One region of the Slackia heliotrinireducens DSM 20476 genome, then DNA from elsewhere that is predicted to be linked to it. Evidence: riboswitches for the same ligand, from Rfam matches in the RefSeq annotation. Region 1 holds a riboswitch; each other region holds the start of a gene.
What was found. Region 1 has a riboswitch for lysine ahead of SHEL_RS13870 (diaminopimelate decarboxylase). Riboswitches for the same ligand answer to the same signal wherever they lie in the genome.
Positions count from the first base shown of each region.

Region 2: another riboswitch for lysine. It lies ahead of SHEL_RS02850 (Na+/H+ antiporter NhaC family protein); the one in region 1 lies ahead of SHEL_RS13870 (diaminopimelate decarboxylase).
Region 3: another riboswitch for lysine. It lies ahead of SHEL_RS08535 (glycyl radical protein); the one in region 1 lies ahead of SHEL_RS13870 (diaminopimelate decarboxylase).

Region 1 is NC_013165.1:3,121,317-3,127,193, forward strand. It holds gene dapA (4-hydroxy-tetrahydrodipicolinate synthase) at 1-827, opposite strand, end outside; gene SHEL_RS13870 (diaminopimelate decarboxylase) at 849-2,147, opposite strand; lysine riboswitch at 2,209-2,374, opposite strand; gene SHEL_RS13875 (M20 metallopeptidase family protein) at 2,511-3,647, shown strand; gene SHEL_RS13880 (pyridoxal phosphate-dependent aminotransferase) at 3,858-4,997, opposite strand; gene SHEL_RS13885 (citrate/2-methylcitrate synthase) at 5,063-5,877, opposite strand, start outside.
Region 2 is NC_013165.1:680,478-686,354, reverse strand. It holds gene SHEL_RS02865 (nitroreductase family protein) at 1-450, shown strand, start outside; gene SHEL_RS02860 (helix-turn-helix domain-containing protein) at 665-1,180, shown strand; gene SHEL_RS02855 (IS3 family transposase) at 1,177-2,028, shown strand; gene SHEL_RS02850 (Na+/H+ antiporter NhaC family protein) at 2,119-3,696, opposite strand; lysine riboswitch at 3,760-3,928, opposite strand; gene SHEL_RS02845 (HelD family protein) at 4,497-5,877, shown strand, end outside.
Region 3 is NC_013165.1:1,968,872-1,974,748, forward strand. It holds gene SHEL_RS08520 (sodium-dependent transporter) at 1-351, shown strand, start outside; gene SHEL_RS08525 (AAA family ATPase) at 578-1,978, shown strand; lysine riboswitch at 2,182-2,354, shown strand; gene SHEL_RS08535 (glycyl radical protein) at 2,415-4,784, shown strand; gene SHEL_RS08540 (glycyl-radical enzyme activating protein) at 4,809-5,744, shown strand; gene SHEL_RS08545 (Na+/H+ antiporter NhaC family protein) at 5,782-5,877, shown strand, end outside.

The DNA of each region.
Region 1 (5,877 bases):
GGCCACAGCGGCTGGCGGTACACACCCTTGATCAGGCCCATCATCTCCATGGCGCCCTTAACCGGAATCGGATTGGTCTCGCAGAACAACGCGTGGATCAGATCCAGGTTGTCCAGCTGAATCTTCAGAGCCTCGTCGTGGCGGCCTTCCAGATACGCAGTGGTCATGTTGTGCACGGCGGCCGGATCCACGTTCGCCCACACAGAGATGACGCCGCGGGCGCCCAGGGACATCAGCGGAATGACCATGTCGTCGTTGCCGGAGAACATGAAGAAGTCGTCGCTCAGGTAGCGGGCGATGTTGGTGGCATACGCGATGGAGCCCGAAGCCTCCTTGATACCCAGGGCGTTGGGGTGCTGGGCCAGGCGCTTCACGTTGTTCTCGGAGATGCTGCAACCGGTGCGGCTAGGCACGTTGTACAGGATGCAGGGGATTTCCACCGCATCAAGAACGGTCTTGAAGTGCTGGTAGATGCCCTCTTCGTTGGACTTGTTGTAATACGGGGTGATGACCAGCAGACCGTCGGCGCCTAGCTTCTGGTAGCTGAGGCTCTTCATGCGCATGGTCTCGGTATCGTTGGAGCCGGAACCCGCGATAACGGGCACGCGGCCAGCCACGCGCTTGACGGTGAAGTCGCACACCGCGTCGTCTTCCTCATGGGACATGGTGGAGGACTCGCCGGTGGTGCCCAGCACCAGGATGGAGTCGGTGCCCTTTTCCAGATGGAAGTCGATAAGCCCGGCCAGGGCGTCGAAGTCGACGGATCCGTCCTCGTTGAACGGGGTGACGAGGGCGACGATGGAGCCTTGCAGGTTCTTGATATCCATGGTGGATTCCTTTCGTTTCAGTTACGCCTGCGGGGTTTCCCGCTGCGCGATGGTCTGGAGTTTCGTGCCGATTTCGAAGCAGTCGAGGGTGGCGAAGTAATCGGAGGGTCGCTCGGCGCGGCGGATGAGCTTCGGCGTGCCATCCGTCTGCAGAAGCACCTCCGCGGACTTCAAGCGGCCGTTGTAGTTGTAGCCCATGGCGTGTCCATGGGCACCGGCATCGTGGATGACCAGCAGGTCGCCCATCTCGATCTCCGGCAGCGAACGGTCAACGGCGAACTTGTCGTTGTTTTCGCACAGGTTACCGACCACGTCGTACACGTGATCGCACGGCGCATCCTCCTTTCCTGCGACGGTGATGTGATGGTACGCGCCGTACATGGCCGGGCGGATGAGGTTCACCGCGTTGGCGTCGACGCCGATGTATTCCTTATAGGTATGCTTCTCGTGGATGGCACGTGTGACCAGGCATCCGTAAGGCGCCAGCATGAAACGGCCCATCTCGGTGTAAATGGCGACGTCGCCCATGCCCGCCGGTACCAGAACCTCGTCGTACACGCGGCGGACGCCTTCGCCAATGGCCCGAATGTCGTTGGGCTCCTGGTCGGGGCTGTAGGCCACGCCCACGCCGCCGGACAGGTTGATGAACGCGATGTGCACGTCGGTTTCGCGGGCTATGTCCACGGCGAGCTGGAACAGCACGCCCGCCAGCTGGGGGTAGTACTCGTTGGTCACGGTGTTGCTGGCCAGAAACGCGTGGATGCCGAAGTGCTTGGCACCCTTGGCCTTGCACATGCGGAAGGCTTCGCGCAACTGGTCGGCGGTCATGCCGTACTTGGCATCGCCGGGGGCGTCCATAATGCCGTTTGCCATTTCGAACAGGCCGCCCGGGTTGAAACGGCAGCATACGGTTTCGGGAATGTGGCCGGTGAGCTGCTCGTAGAATTCGATATGGGTGATGTCGTCGAAGTTCACCAGGGCGCCCAGCTTGTCGGCCAACACGAAATCTTCGGCCGGCGTGTCGTTGGACGAGAACATGATGTCGTGGCCGGTAATGCCCACCGCCTCGGAAATCATGAGCTCCGTAAACGACGAGCAATCGCAGCCGCAGCCGTATTCCTTCAGGATGTTGATGATGAACGGGTTCGGGTTGGCCTTGACGGCGAAATACTCCTTGAAGCCCGGGTTCCATGCGAAGGCATCGCGGACAGCTTCCATATTCTTGCGGATGCCCGCTTCGTCGTACAGGTGGAAAGGCGTGGGGAACTGCTCGGCAATAGCTTCGAGCTGGTCCTTCGTTACAAACGGCTTCTTTTCCATTTTCGCTCCAAATACACGTATCGCCAGCAGGACGCATGCCTGCTGGCGACAAAAATCGACTCAGCAAGATAGCGCACCTGCAATTTTGCAGACAGTCTGACGGGTGTTCCCCGACAGCCCACCGTTGCGCCATGCCTGTCGCAACGATTCGGCGGAATTGCCTCGCTTCGGGATAATCGCCTGCCGGCTGGCCCGAAACCCTTCGCATCCGCGCCTCTATCGTGTTGGCATAGTAACGCTTGTCACCCTGCATTTACAAGCACTTTCACGCGTTTGCATGAAATGAGACCATGGGCGGCAGCTTTTCGGGTTCGAACTTGTATAATCCTGACAATCGTCTGACCTGAAACGACAAGGAACCGTATGTCGACCGTACTTCTTTCTGATGCAGAACGTGCCGAGCTTCAGCCCATGCTGACCCGGTGGCGCCGCGACCTGCATCGTATTCCCGAATTGGATTTCGATTTGCCCAAGACCATGGCCTACATCCAAGCGGCTTTGGAGCCGTTGCCCTGCGAAGTGCTTTCGCCCTGCGAAAGCACCTTGTGCGCATGGTTCGACCGCGGATCCGAGCACGCCACGGCCATCCGCACCGACATGGACGCCCTGCCGGTGACCGAGGTCACGGGTGTGGAGTTCACTTCCACCCACCCTGGGCAGATGCATGCCTGCGGCCACGACGGCCACATGTCCATGGCGCTTGGCCTCGCCCATCATGTGGCGCGGCACCTGGATGAGCTGGACCGCAGCGTGCTTATCGTGTTCCAGCCCGCCGAGGAAACCACCGGAGGTGCCAAGGTGGTGTGCGAAAGCGGCGTGTTCGAACGCTACAACGTCGACCGCATTTTCGGGTTCCATCTGTGGCCCGACCTGCCGAAAGACAGTATCGCCAGCCGGCCGGGTCCGCTGCTTGCAGCCGCCAACGAGACCACCGTCACCTTCACTGGCAAAAGCAGCCACATCGCCAAGGCCGATCAAGGCCGCGACGCACTGCAGGCCTGCAGCCACTTTTTGATCGACGTGTACCAATATATAGAGGAACGCCAAAAAGAGGAGCCCTGCCTGCTCAAGTTCGGCTGCATGACCGCAGGGTCCGTTCGCAACGCCATCGCCGCGAACGCCCGCATCGCCGGCAGTCTGCGCACCTTCTCGCTGGACATGCGCGAACGCGCCCGCCGCGAGATCGCCGAGATTGCCGACGCTGCCGCCGCCCGGTTCGGATGCACAGCCGAAACCGTGTATTCGGAAGGCTACCCGCCCGTCATAAACAACGCCGACGTGTTTGACCTGGCCGCAGCCGCCCTGCCCGAGCTTGACACGGTTCCCGAACCGCTGCTGATCGCCGAGGACTTCGCCTGGTATCAGCAGTATCTACCTGGGGTTTTCATCCTGCTGGGCACCGGCACCGGCATCCCGCTGCACGCCGACACGTTCAACTTCGACGAAGATATCCTGATGCGCGGCGTGGAAACCTACGCCAAGCTGGTTCGCATTCCATAAGGAGACATGGGGCCGAACCGCATACGTCAGATGCGGCAGAAGTCCTGGTCAATCTGCTAACCACGCGTCCCCCCGCGCCAAATTCCGATGCGGCGCAGGGGGGCATCGCGGGGTCGATCCATTGAGAAACCAGGCTATATGGCAGCAACAGAGAAGGGCGCCCACCGAGGACACCCTTCGAGCAAAGCTGTTTTCAGCAAGATACAGCCGTTAGCGCAAGCCGTCCACAAAGGTTGCCATGCGGGAGAGCCCCTCTTCAAGCACGTCGTAGCTGCTGGCGAACGACGGGCGTACGTGCCCTTCGCCGTTGAAGAACACGCCCGGCGTGAGGGCCACGCCGCCTTCGAAAATCAAGCGGCGGCAGAACTCCTCGGAGGTCATGCCGAACTGCTCGATCGAGGGGAACGCATAGAAAGCGCCTTCGGGTTCCACCAGGTCAAGACCCATTTCGCGCAAGCGCGAAACCACCAGGTCGCGACGCTGCCGATACATCTTGCGCATGGGTGCGATGTCCGTGGCCAGCGCCTCGACGCCGGCATGCTGCAGGAAGGACGGAATGCACGAAACCATGTACTGGTGGATCTTCGACGCCTGAGCGATAAAGCTTGCATCGGCGGCAATCCAGCCCATGCGCCAGCCGGTCATAGCGTACGGCTTGCTGAAGCTATCCACGCGGATGGTCTGTTCCCGCAGGTCAGGATAGCTTTCTGCAAAGCTCTTGTAACCGTCGGCGTACACCAGCTGGTTGTACACATCGTCGCAAATCACGTAGATGCCGCGCTCGCGGGCCACTTTCGCCACAGCCGCCAGGCTATCCTTGTTGAGGATGACGCCGGTCGGGTTGTTGGGCGACGTGAGCACAATGGCTTTGGTGCGGTCGGTCACCGCAGCCTCCAGCGCCTCGGGCGTGATCTGGTAGTTCGTCGGCGTGGTGTCGAATACCACCGGCGTGCCGTGGTTAACGATGGTCATGGATTCGTACAGGATGAAGCCGGGGCCGGGGATGACCACCTCGTCGCCGGGGCTCAGCACCGTCGTTGCCGCTGCGTACAGCGCCTCGGTGGCGCCGGCGGTCACGATGATCTCGTCAGGCGAATACGCCAGGCCCTGGCGAGCCATGAACTCCGAGATGGCTTCTTTCAAAAACGCGTGCCCGTTGTTGGGCGGATAGTGCGTCATGTTTGCCGCCAAGTCCAGTGCGACCTGGTCTTTTATGGCGTCGGGGGTGTTTTCGCCCGGCTCGCCCATAGTAAGCGAAATGCATCCGGGAACTTCTTTCGCCAAAGCTGCGAACTTGCGGATTCCCGACAGTTGCAGACGATCAAGTGCAGAATTCAGAGGCAGCGACATGGAGGTTCCCTTCCTAAAAACGAAAATGGGACAAAGGGGATTTCCCCCTTTGTCCCAAACGGCGATTAGCGGTCGGACATCGGCACGTAGTCGCGGGAGGCACCGGTCTTCTTGTAGGCAGGACGCATGATGCGACGTCCGGAGACGATTTCCTCAAAACGGTGTGCAGCCCAGCCGGCGATGCGGGCGCTGGCGAAAATCGGCGTCAGCATGGGCTCGGGAATACCGAGCGTGGCATACACGGTTCCACTGTACAGGTCAACGTTGGCGCAGATGGCCTTCTTGCGGCCGCGCTCCGCCATCAGCTGCGGCGTAAGCGCCTCGATAATCTCCAACAGGCGGAAGTCGTCTTCGTACGCCGTGTTCTTGACCAGGTCTTTCGCGTATTTGTGGCAGATGACCGCGCGAGGGTCCGAAAGCGTGTACACCGCATGGCCCATGCCGTACACCAGTCCGGTGCGGTCGTAGCCGTCCTTGTCCATAATCTTGTTCAGGTAGTCGGCCACCTGGCCTTCGTCGGTGATGTTCGCCACATGGTCCTTGATGTCGGCGACCATGCCCAGCACGCGGTTGTTGGCACCGCCGTGGCGCGCGCCCTTGAGCGAGCCGATGGCTCCGGCGTATGCGGAGTACGGATCGGTATCGGCGCTGGTCAGCGTGCGACAGGTGAAGGTGGAGTTGTTGCCGCCACCGTGCTCGGCGTGAATCATGAGCATGATGTCCAGCACGCGCGCCTCAAGCTCGGTGTATTTGCGGTCAGGACGCATCATGGACAGGATGGTCTGGGCGGTCTTTTCGCCCTCGGTAAAGTGATGGATGATCATCGAGTCGCCGTAGAACTTGTCGCGCATGGCGTGATAGCCCAGCACCATGATGCGAG
Region 2 (5,877 bases), 720 kb from region 1:
GTGCCCGACGAGCTGGTGGAACGCCTGCTACGCGCCGCCATGGCAGCACCCTCGGCCGGAAATCAGCAGCCCTGGGAATACTTCGTGGTGCGCGACGCCGACATACGCCAGAAGCTGGCCGACGCCTCGCCCTACGCCAAGCCCTCGGGACGGGCGCCCGTGGTGTTCGTGGCCTGCTGCCGGACAGAGGGCACGCGCTTTCCCGAATGCGACACCCACGACATGGCAGCCTCGGTGGAAAACCTGCTGCTTGAAGCCGCCGACCTGGGGCTGGGCTGCGTTTGGATGGCTGTCGAACCTTTCGAGGACCGCATGGCGGCCACGCTTGAGGCGCTGGGCAATCCCCAGGGGCTGCGTCCCTTCGCGCAAATCGCCTGCGGGTGGCCCGAAGGCGAAGTGGCCGCCCACGGCGCCGAGCGTTACGACGAATCCCGCGTCCACTGGCTGTAACGCGCGTCCGCGGCACCTTCCCGAACGCCGAGAGAAAGCGTCCTGGTCGTGGCCGCGGTTGCATCCGCAGCGCCTTCCCGAACGCCGAGAGGACGCGCCCGCATCGGAACGGCGGCCGCCCGCCCGCAGCACCTTCCCCACATGAAGAAAAGCCCCGACCCGGGTTGTTAACTGCCTCCCTTTTCTTGGACATGAGAAAAGGGAGGCTTCTTATATGACCCGAAGGACAATCTATGATGCTGTCACAAGGTCGAGAGCCGCGGAGCTCTACGACGAGGGATACGGAGTCCGAACCATCGCAGATTTAATCGAAGTTCCCTACGAAGCCGTGAGACAATGGATTGACACCTACAGATCCGTTGGCATCGAAGGGCTGATGGTTATGGGGCACAAGTACACCAAGTATTCGTTTGAGACCAAAGTAGCTGCGGCACGAGCTGTCGTCGACGATGGCGTGTCGAAGGCGGAAGCTATGGCAAAGTTCGGGATCGCCTCGATGACTCCGCTGAAGAACTGGATGAGAGCATACCGGGAAGGCGGCCCCGAGGCGCTCAGGCCCAAGCCGAAGGGAAGGCCCAGGGGGTCCGGCTCGCCGCCCAGGAAGCTGACGCGCGAGCAGGAGCTGGAACGCCGGATACAGAAGCTCGAGGCGGAGAACGCCTACCTAAAAAAATCGATAGCCCTGAAGGCGGAGAAGCGCTCTCGAACCGCGAGAAGGCCGCGGCCGTGAGCGAGCTTTCAGGGCAATACCCCCTCTCCGACCTGCTCGAGTGCGCAGGGCTCGCCAGGTCGAGCTACTACTACGCGATATCGCACCCGAAGGCTCCGACCAGGCCGGAGCTGTGGGAGGCGGTCGGCGAGATATTCTCGAGGACCGCGAACGGATGCGGCCACAGGCAGATCGCCATGTGCCTGCGCGCCGAGCAGGATGCGGTCATCGCCGACAAGACCGTGCTCAAGATGATGCACGAGATGGGCATCGGCTGCGGCATCCGCCGCGAGACCGACTACCACAAGTACAACTCGTACAAGGGCGTGGTCGGCGAGACGTTCGAGAACGTCATCGGTCGGGACTTTGCCGCCGACGCTCCGTGGGAGAAGATGGGCACCGACGTCACCGAGTTCAAACAGCCTTGGGGCAAGGCCTACTTCGCGCCGGTCTACGACTTCGGGAGCAAGGAGATCGTCGCCTGGTCGACATCGCTGCACCCCAACATGGCCCAGCAAATCGAGCTGCTCGACCAGATGCTTTCCAAGAAACCGGAGGGCTCTGCCCCGATCCTGCATTCCGATATGGGCTGGCAGTACCAGCAGGCCGGATGGTGCAACAGGCTGAAAGAGGCGGGCGTCGTGCAGAGCATGTCCAGGAAGGGCAACTGCATCGACAACGGCGCGACGGAGCAGGTGTTCGGCCACCTGAAAGACGAATTCTTCCGGAACCAGACGTGGCCGAGCTTCGAGGAGTTCAAGCGCGACTTAGATGCATACATCGTCCACTGGAACACGAGGAGGCGTCAGGTTAAACTGAAGGGACTGACCCCGGAGGAGTTCCGGAATCAGTCCCTGTGTGCGGCTTAGGCCGCTTTATTGGCCCGTCCAAGAACTGGGGTGCAGTTCAGTTGCCGGATCGGGGCTTCTTAGTGCGCAAATGCTACGCGGCAAACGTCGCTATGCGGCGTGGGCGGCGCGATCCTCCAGGGACTTCTTGCCCACGGTGGCGCGCAGCACGAACAGCGTGGCGATGACCAGGACGACGCCCAGCGCCAGGCAGATGAACGGGTTCTGCACGAAGCCGGCGATGATGAAGCAGACGAAGGAAACGCCCGCGACGGTAAGCGCGTAGGGCAGCTGCGTGGACACGTGGTCGACGTGGTTCACGTTCGCACCGGCGGAAGCCATGATGGTCGTGTCGGAGATCGGCGAGATGTGGTCGCCGCAGACGGCGCCGGCCAGGCAGGCGGAGATGCCGATGGTGAGCAAGGTCGGGTCGTTGCTGAAGATGGGCAGCACGATGGGGATCAGGATGCCGAAGGTGCCCCAGCTGGTGCCGGTGGAGAAGGCCAGGCCCACGGCGACCAGGAAGATGATGGCAGGCAGCATCTTGAACAGGCTGTCGGCGGCGCCCTCCATCAGGCCGGCGACGTAGACGTCGGCGCCCAGGGCGGAGGTGGTGAGCTTCAGCGTCAGGGCGAAGGTCAGGATCAGCATGGCGGGAACCATGGCCTTGAAACCGTCGACGAAGCAGCCGGTGGCGTCCTTGAAGGACACGACGCGGCGGGCCACCAGGTAGATGAAGGACAGGATGACGGCGATCAGCGAGCCCCAAGGCAAGCCGACGGAGGCGTCGGTGTTGCCGAAAGCCAAGGTCAGGCTCATGTAGCCTTCGGCCTCGGGATCCCAGAAGCCGCCGATGTAGAGCATGCCCAAGATGCAGAAGACGATAAGCAGGATGACCGGCACCAGCATGTCCCACAGGGAGGCGCGCTTGTTGTCGACGACCTCCTCGTTGCCCAGGCTGCCCAGCTGGCCGTTCTTATAGGCCTCGAACTCGGCCTTGGCCATCGGGCCGTAATCGAAGCCCAGGATGCAGATGCCCACTACGAACACGATGGTCAGCAGCGAGTAGAAGTTATAGGGGATGGCCTGCACGAACAGCTGGATGCCCGTGATGCCGGTGTCCAGGTCGGCAGCGGTGGCCGAAACGGCGGCGGCCCAGGACGAAATCGGGGCGATCATGCAGATAGGGGCTGCGGTCGCGTCGATGATGTAGGACAGCTTCGCACGGCTGATCTTTTGCACGTCGGTAACGGGACGCATGACGGCGCCCACGGTCAGGCAGTTGAAATAGTCGTCAACGAAGATGAGCACGCCCAGCAGGAAGGTGGCCAGCGAAGCGCCCACGCGGGTCTTGATGTGCTTGGCCGCCCAGGCGCCGAATGCGGCGGAGCCGCCAGCCACGTTGATGAGGGCCACGATGATGCCGAGCATCACCAGGAAGATGAAGATGCCGGCGTTCCACGGGTCGCTGATGGCGTTGATGAAGCCGACGCCCATGGCATCGTCACCCTCGCCGATCGTGCCCAAGATGATGTAGTTGACCGTGTCGATGATGTTGAAGTTGGCCAGCAGCAGCGCGCCGACAAGGATGCCGACGAACAGCGAGCTGAAGGTCTCCTTAGTGATGAGGGCCAAGACGATGGCCACCAGCGGCGGTACGAGCGCCCAGAAGGTTCCTGCGAATTCCATTACCTCTCCTTTAGGTCTGCCCAGGTCATGATTACCATGACCTGTGAGGATGGAATCCACGCCGGTCATGATAGCTCTCCGTCAAGCGGCAGTGCGCAGGATGTTCTCCTGCACCCCAGGCACCTGCGGGACGGAAACCCCGGCAGGCCCTTCGGCGGCTGTCCCTTTCGCCCTGTGCGTTTCCGCGCACCCCTAAAGGGCTACTGATGAAAACCGCGCCTCTATCATGCCTGTTTACATTACAGTGTTCGCGATTATAGCCCAGTTTGACCATGGATACCAGCGACTCGGACCGGTTGTGCCCGTCGGCATCGTCGGCGGCGGGTTCGTTGTCACACAGGCCTGGCGAATCGTGAGACGCTGCGCCGTTTTCGGTATTTGTTATACGTTTGTACATTTATGTATAACCAACGAGGACGGATGCTTGCTGGAACGGGCGTCCCACCAGTTTTTCTGACCCCTTGAGGTAGGATAGGCGAGTTTTCTATATCGTCGCGCCGTTTCAAGCGCTTGAACCCCCGTTTTGAGACCTCGCGACCCCGAAAAGAGGACCTTAAACCCTTCAAAAACCGCCGAACGGGCACCGGGCATATAGAAAACGCGCGTTTCCTACCTCATCGGGGATTCAGGTTTGGCAGGAGCGCAAGAATCGCTGCGTCCCGGGGTCGGACGGGCGCGGGTCCGAGCGTCGACGGACTCAGCGAACGTAACGAATGGGACGGCTTGGCCGCCGTGCTCGCATGCGGGCCTGGAAACCGTTACAATGTTTACCCCGAATTTTTAAGAAGCCAAGGAGCGACATGGATCCTATTTTCGAAGAAGAGCAGCAGCATCTGACCGAAACCTACGGGCAGCTGGTCGGCATACGCGACGAGATGCTCGCCAAAATGGAGGCCAACAGCCGTGACGCCGCCAAAACCATCGGCGACATGCGCGATGAGCTGGCCCTCGACTTCGCCAGCGACGACATGACCATGGAAACGCTGGCCGACTACGAGTCCATGAACCGCATCATCGACAGCTATAACTTCTCGTCCACCATCAACGCCGAGCGCCTGCGTCGCGCCGTGCAGTTGCTCGAGCAACCCTACTTCGCGAAGGTCAGCCTGCAGTTCAGGCCGGGCGAGCCGGTCAAGGACATCTATCTGGGTGTGGCCGGCATGACAAACGACGAGCGACGCCACTTTATCGTGGACTGGCGCAGCCCCGTGGCCGAGGTCTATTACAACCAGGAGAACGGTCGCACGTCGTACAAGGCCAACGGGCGCACCATCCAGGTTGACCTGCTGTGCCGCCGCCAGTTCGACATCAATCGCGACAAATTGAACGCGTACTTCGACACCACTGTGGCCATCGAGGACCCGCTGCTGATGTCGGCCTTGTCCAAACAACGCTCCGACAAGATGCAGGCCATCACCACTACCATCCAGAAGGAGCAGAACCAGGTCATCCGGCATGACGACGTGCCCGCGCTGCTGGTGGGCGGCATCGCCGGCAGCGGCAAGACCTCGGTGCTGCTGCAGCGCATCGCCTATCTGTTCTACCAGGAGCGGGAGAACCTGAACCCCGACGACGTGTTTCTGATCACCCCCAACCCGGTGTTCCAGAAGTATATCGACAACGTGCTGCCCGATATGGGCGAACGCAACCCGCAGACCCGCACCTACGCCCAGCTCATGGATTTCCTGGGCGTGCAGGCCAGCGGCCAGGATGCGCACGCCACCGCCGAGTCGCTTAAGGCGATCGACGCCGCGGTGGTCAACCTGAAGCTGGACCAGGAAGACTTCCGGGACATCCGCCTGGGCGACCAGAGTGTCATCTCGGCCAACCAGATCCGCAGCGCCATCAACAAGCACAAGCGCATTCCCGCAGGTCCGCGCCTGTTCGCGCTGGTGTGCGAAGACCTGAACGAGCGGCTGGAGAACCGCCTGGCAAGCCTGTGCACCAGCGAAGCCGTACACGGCGAGATGCTCAACCTGAGTGTGGAGGAGCAGTCGCAGATCTTCGGCATGCAGATCCATCCGCAGGACGAAGACGACTTCCGCGAGTACGCGCAAACGTATCTGCAGGTCAAATACGCGCCGGCCTTCGACGCCATCGAGAACGCCGAATGGCTGCGCCTAAACCGCATCGGCATGCGGCTTTTGGGCACGCAGGACCTTTCCCCCATCGAGTGGCTGC
Region 3 (5,877 bases), 1.2 Mb from region 1:
GGCATCTTCGTCGTGGCCATGGGCATCTTCGTCAACATGGGTTACGACAACCTGCTGTGGATGGACCCGATGCACTCGCTGTTCGGCTTGGGCGAATACCAGGACTTCCAGCTGCTGGACTTCTTCGACTTCATCTCCAACACCATCCTGATGCCCATCGTGGCTCTGCTGACCTGCATCTTCATCGGCTACATCGTGAAGCCGCAGGCCATTATCGACGAAGTGAAGCTGTCCTCGGCATTCAAGGGCGAGAAGCTGTTCGTCGTCATGATCAAGTACGTGGCACCCGTGCTGCTGGTGGTCATCCTGATCTCCTACACGCTGAACACCGCAGGCATCATTACCATCTAACGTTGCCTGCGCATTCACGTCGCACTTGCACAAGGCGCCGCTCCGATTTCGGGGCGGCGCCTTTGTTTCGGGAAACCCGCGCATGGCGGACGTGAAGCGAAATCGTTGAAAACCTGCTTCGATGTATTTGCCGAGCCGTAAATGACGAAGGAACCGCACAGGGGTATCATAGGCGTGGACATGCGCCCTGCGGCGCATCTTGGGACTAGAGAAGGAACCGCACTTCATGGAACAGCTCGACCTGCAATCGCTTCTGGAAACGTCGGACGAAGTTTGCCGCGACATCGCGCATTCGAACGTCAAAGGGCTTTCCACCAGCGGAAAAACCCCGAAGGAGAGGTTCTACGAGGATCTGGAGCGGTTCGGCGCCTACCTGGCCGATGCCGACGGCAAAATCGGGGACGACGAGGCCACGCTCATCCTGCAGGGCCTCGGCAAGCCGGCAAACGAGCTCAACAAACGCCAAATCATTGCGAGGCCGAAACCCACGGCCGCCTTCGCAGAAACCGTGCCGCTCTCCCTGAAGTACGCCGTGCTGGCAGATGCGGGCTGCAAGGTCAAGCCCGACCCGCACAAGGGCCAGCGCGCCATGGTCTTCTTCGACACGTTCAAGCTGTTCGGCCAGACCATCTTGGCCACCCGCACGCGCGACGTTAGCGACACCGCAGTGCGGAGGTTCACCTCTTACATCGACATGCTGGAGAAGTTCGTCAAAGAGTACGCGGTCTGGCACTCGGGCCCGCAGAAGTTCTACCGCGTGGCCGAAGCCGTCGTGGAAGACCCCGAATCCGCCGAGGAGAAACAGGAGAAGCTGGAGGAGCTTCTGGCCAACCTGGACTCGCTGGTGGGATTGGACGCCGTCAAGCGCCAGGTCCACGACCTGGTGAACCTCATCCAGGTGCAGAAGATGCGCCAGGAGCTGGGCATGAAGACCGACGGCGTGTCCAAGCACATGGTGTTTTCGGGCAACCCGGGAACCGGCAAGACCACCGTGGCCCGCATGCTGGCGGAGATCTACCACTACCTGGGCGTCCTGCGCAAAGGCCAGCTGGTGGAGGTGGACCGGTCGGGCCTGGTCCGCGGCTATGTCGGACAGACGGCCACCCGCGTGCAGGAAGTTGTCGAAGAGGCCTTGGGCGGCGTGCTCTTCGTGGACGAGGCCTATGCGCTCACCGTCAAGAAGGGCGACAACGACTTCGGGCAGGAGGCCGTGGACACCCTGCTCAAAGCGATGGAGGACAACCGCGACGACCTGGTGGTCATCGTGGCGGGCTACACCGACCTGATGGAGCAGTTCCTCGATTCCAACCCCGGCCTGCGCAGCCGCTTCAGCAACTTCATCTTCTTCCCGGACTACACGGCCAACGAGCTTATCGCCATCCTCCATCAGAATCTGGAGAAACGCGAATACAAGCTTTCCCCCGAAGCCGACAAGAAGGCCCGCAGACAGATTCGCTACCGTGTGAACCACAAGCCCGACAACTTCGCAAACGCTCGCGACATTCGCAACTACATGGAGCACGCCATCAGCAACCACGCCACCCGCGTGGTCGGTCTGGAAGAAGCCCGCGGGAACAAGGAGATCCTGAGCACCATCGAGCCCGAGGACCTGGGAGGCTGGAACTAAAACCAGCAGGCGGGGCATGTCTTCGGACGTTCACGCCCTTTCCCCTTCTCCAAATTGACCTGGGCCTTCAACGATAGTCGGAATTCTCCATATATCCGACGTCATATATGCGGAAATTTGTTGACTTTTCGTTAAATACCGCAAGACGGAGCCAACATCCGCCATGCGGTGCTTTCGCATACTGTAGTATGTCCTGCAACAGAAATCCTGATAGAGGAGCTTCTCGGCATTCCCGACGGACACACGGGACGAATTGCCCGCCGTCGCGAGGGAAGGCCAGAAGCCGAAGGGACCAGCAAGAATTCGATTGCCGCTCCTTGGGACGTCGGAGAACATCCGGCGGACTGTCACAGTGATGTGGAGCGCTATCGTGATTGCCGAATCCTCAGCAACCATGTGCGCAACGCATCCATGGTTGTTTTGTTTTGGAGGGCTTATGCTTACACCGAGGATTCAGAGGATGCGGGACCGGTACTTCAACACCATCCCGTCGATCACCGCAGAGCGCCTCGTGCTCGAAACCGAGGCGTACCAGAAGTTCGCGGGCGACGCCGTGCCCATCTTCCGCGCGAAGGTCGTGAATTACATCCTCGAGCGCATGACCACCCTCGTGCTTGACGATGAGCTCATCGTGGGCACCGCCACGAACGCCTACCGCGGCGCCAACCTGCACCCCGAGTTCCAATCCAGTTCTTGGTATATAAGCGACATCGACGAGTTCCAGACCCGCACCAAGGACCCCTACTACATTTCCGCCGAAGACCGCGAAACCATCCTGGCCACCCTTCCCTACTGGGAGGGCAAAGCCATGGAAGACGTCGCCGAGGAGGCCATGCCCGCCTACATCAAGGAGCTTGAATCCGACGACATCCTGTGCGTGGGCCTCGAGAACGGCGTGTCCGGCGAAACCACCTGCGACCATGAGAAGATCATGGCTGTCGGCATCCGCGGCTACATCGACGAGTGCCAGCGCAACATCGACGCCATCGTGCCGCAGACCATGGAAGACCAGGCCAAGGTCGATTTCTGGAAGGCTTGCATCATCCAGTCCGAAGGGCTTATCACCTACGCCCACCGCATGGCCGACGAAGCCGACCGGCTGGCCGACGCCTGCGACGACCCCGTGCGTGCCGCAGAACTGCGCCAGATGGCCGAAAACTGCCGCGTGGTTCCCGAAAACCCGCCGCAAACGTTCTGGCAGGCCTGCCAGATGGTGTGGTTCATCCACGTGGCGTTCTATATCGAAGTGTGCACCACCGCCATCGGCTTCGGACGCTTCGACCAGTACATGTGGCCCTTCTACAAGAAGGATGTCATCGACGAGAAGAACATCACCCGCGACCAGGCCTTGGAGATTCTCGAGAGCCTGTATCTGAAATCCTGCGAGGTGTACGAGGTGCGCGACAGCTGGTACGCCACGTCGTTCGCGGGCTACCCCATGTGGCAGATCCTGGTGGTGGGCGGACAGACCCGAGACGGTAAGGACGCATCCAACGACCTGTCCATGCTGTGCCTCGAGGCCGCCGATGCCCTGCAGACCACGCAGCCCGTCATGGCGCTGCGCGTGTGCGACACCACACCGGAAGAGCTTATCCGCTTCGGCTGCAAGATGACCCAGGAAGGCCAGGCCAACCCCGGCTTCTTCAACGACGCCACCGCCATGAAGATGGCGCTTGCCAAGGGCGGCACGTTGGAGGACGCCCGCGATTGGACCATCGTCGGATGCATCCAGGCCGGCCCCGGCGGCGGCGGAACCGACGGCTCGCCTGACGCCGGATACGTGAACATGGGCAAGATGATCGAGTTCGTGCTCCACGACGGCGTCGACCCGGCAACAGGCAAGCTCATGGGCCTGCGCACGGGCGATCCCCGCGAATTCAAGAACATCGAACAGTTCAAGGACGCCCTCAAGAAGCAGATTGTCCACGCCTACGACCAGATCCGCATCGGCTACAACCTGATGCAGTCCATCCATATGAACCGCTACCCCGTCATTTTCGCGTCCATGGTCACCCGCGGATGCGTCGAAAACGGCAAGTCCGTCCAGCACGGCGGCGCCAACGTATCCACGGCAGGCATGTACGTCACAGGCGCGGCGAACCTGGCGGACTCCATCGCCGCCGTCGAGAAGTGCGTCTTCGAGGACCACGACCTGACGATGGAGGAGCTGATCCGCGCCTGCGACACGAATTTCGAAGGTCAGGAGCGTCTTCGCCAGATGCTGCTGAACAAGCCTCCGAAATACGGCAACGACGACCCCCATGTGGACGCCATATACCGCGAGATGATGCACCATATCGCCGAAACCGTGCAGCAGTGGCCCGACGCCCGCGGCGGACACTACGCCTTCGGCATCGACTCGCAGACCATGAACCTCCCCCACGGCCAGGTAACAGGCGCGCTGCCTGACGGACGTCTGGCCGGAGAGTCGCTGTGCGACGCATCTTCGCCCATGATGGGACGCGACATCTGCGGCCCCACCTCCACGGTGAAGTCTGTGGCCGCCATCGACCAGGACATCCTGCAGGAAGGCGCGCTGTTCAACCTGCGCTTCGACCCCAAGGGCGTCCAGGGCGAGAAAGGCATCGACATCATCGAAGGCGTGGTGAAGACCTTCTTCCAGAACGGCGGCGAACATATCCAGATCAACGTCGTGGACAACGACACGCTGATCGACGCCCAGAAGCACCCCGAGCTGCACCGCGGTCTGATGGTCCGCGTCGCCGGCTACATGGCGTACTTCACCGAGCTGGACAAACAGGCCCAGGACACCATCATCCGGCGCACGCCGCATCTGTCCAGATAGAATACCGCAGGGGTTTAGCGCCGCATGACACGCAACGCCGACAGCACACTGGTGGGAAGCATCCAGAAGTTCTCGATCGAGGACGGCCCGGGTATACGGACGACCGTGTTCCTGAAGGGCTGCCCTCTGCGTTGCGCATGGTGCCACAACCCCGAGCTCATCAGCTTCGAGCAGCAGCTCATCCAGTCGCCGAACAACTGCATAGGCTGCGGCGAGTGCGTGAACGTGTGCCCTGTCGGAGCAATCCGCATGGATTCTGACGAAGGCGTCGTCATCGACAGGGCTTCGTGCACGCTGTGTTTGGCCTGTGCCGACCAGTGCTACGCCAAGGCGCTTCGTGCCGTTGCCAAACCCATGACGATCGACGAGATCCTGGCCGACGCCGAGCAGGACAAGGAGTTCTACGACAACACCGGCGGCGGCATCACCATCAGCGGCGGAGAGATGCTGACGCACGCCGCGTTCGTGGGCGAGCTCATAGACGAGGCTGCACGCCGCGGCATCAGCACATGCATCGATACCACAGGCTACGGCGATGCCGAGGCGCTTCTGGACCTGGCGTCCAAAGACAGCGTCACCACGGTGCTCTACGACCTGAAATCCATCGACGACGAGGTCCACCGCGAGTACACGGGCGTTGGAAACGAAACGATCCTGGCCAACCTGAGGCTTCTGGCAGCCGACGAACGCACGCGAAGCAAGATCGTCATGCGCATGCCGCTCATCAAAGGCGTCAACGACGACGAAGACATGATCGAGCGCACTGCCGAGCTGTACAGGGAATTGGGAATCACCCAGGTGAACCTGCTGCCCTACCACAATCTGGGGGTCGGCAAAGCCAGAAACGTCGGCCGGAGCCAGCGGGAGTTCGAGGCCCCGGACGAGAAGCGCATGGCAGCCATTGCCGAGCGCCTGCAACACGTTGACAACCTAGAGGTCGGAATTCTAGGGAAGTTATAAAGGGAAACTGCAAACTGGAGAGAAAAGGAAGGGAACTGTGGACGGAGGCAATCTAGGAATCATCACCTTGATTCCCGCATTGAGCTTCTTCGTATTCGCGTTTGTCACGAGGAAGTGCATTCTGAGCATCATG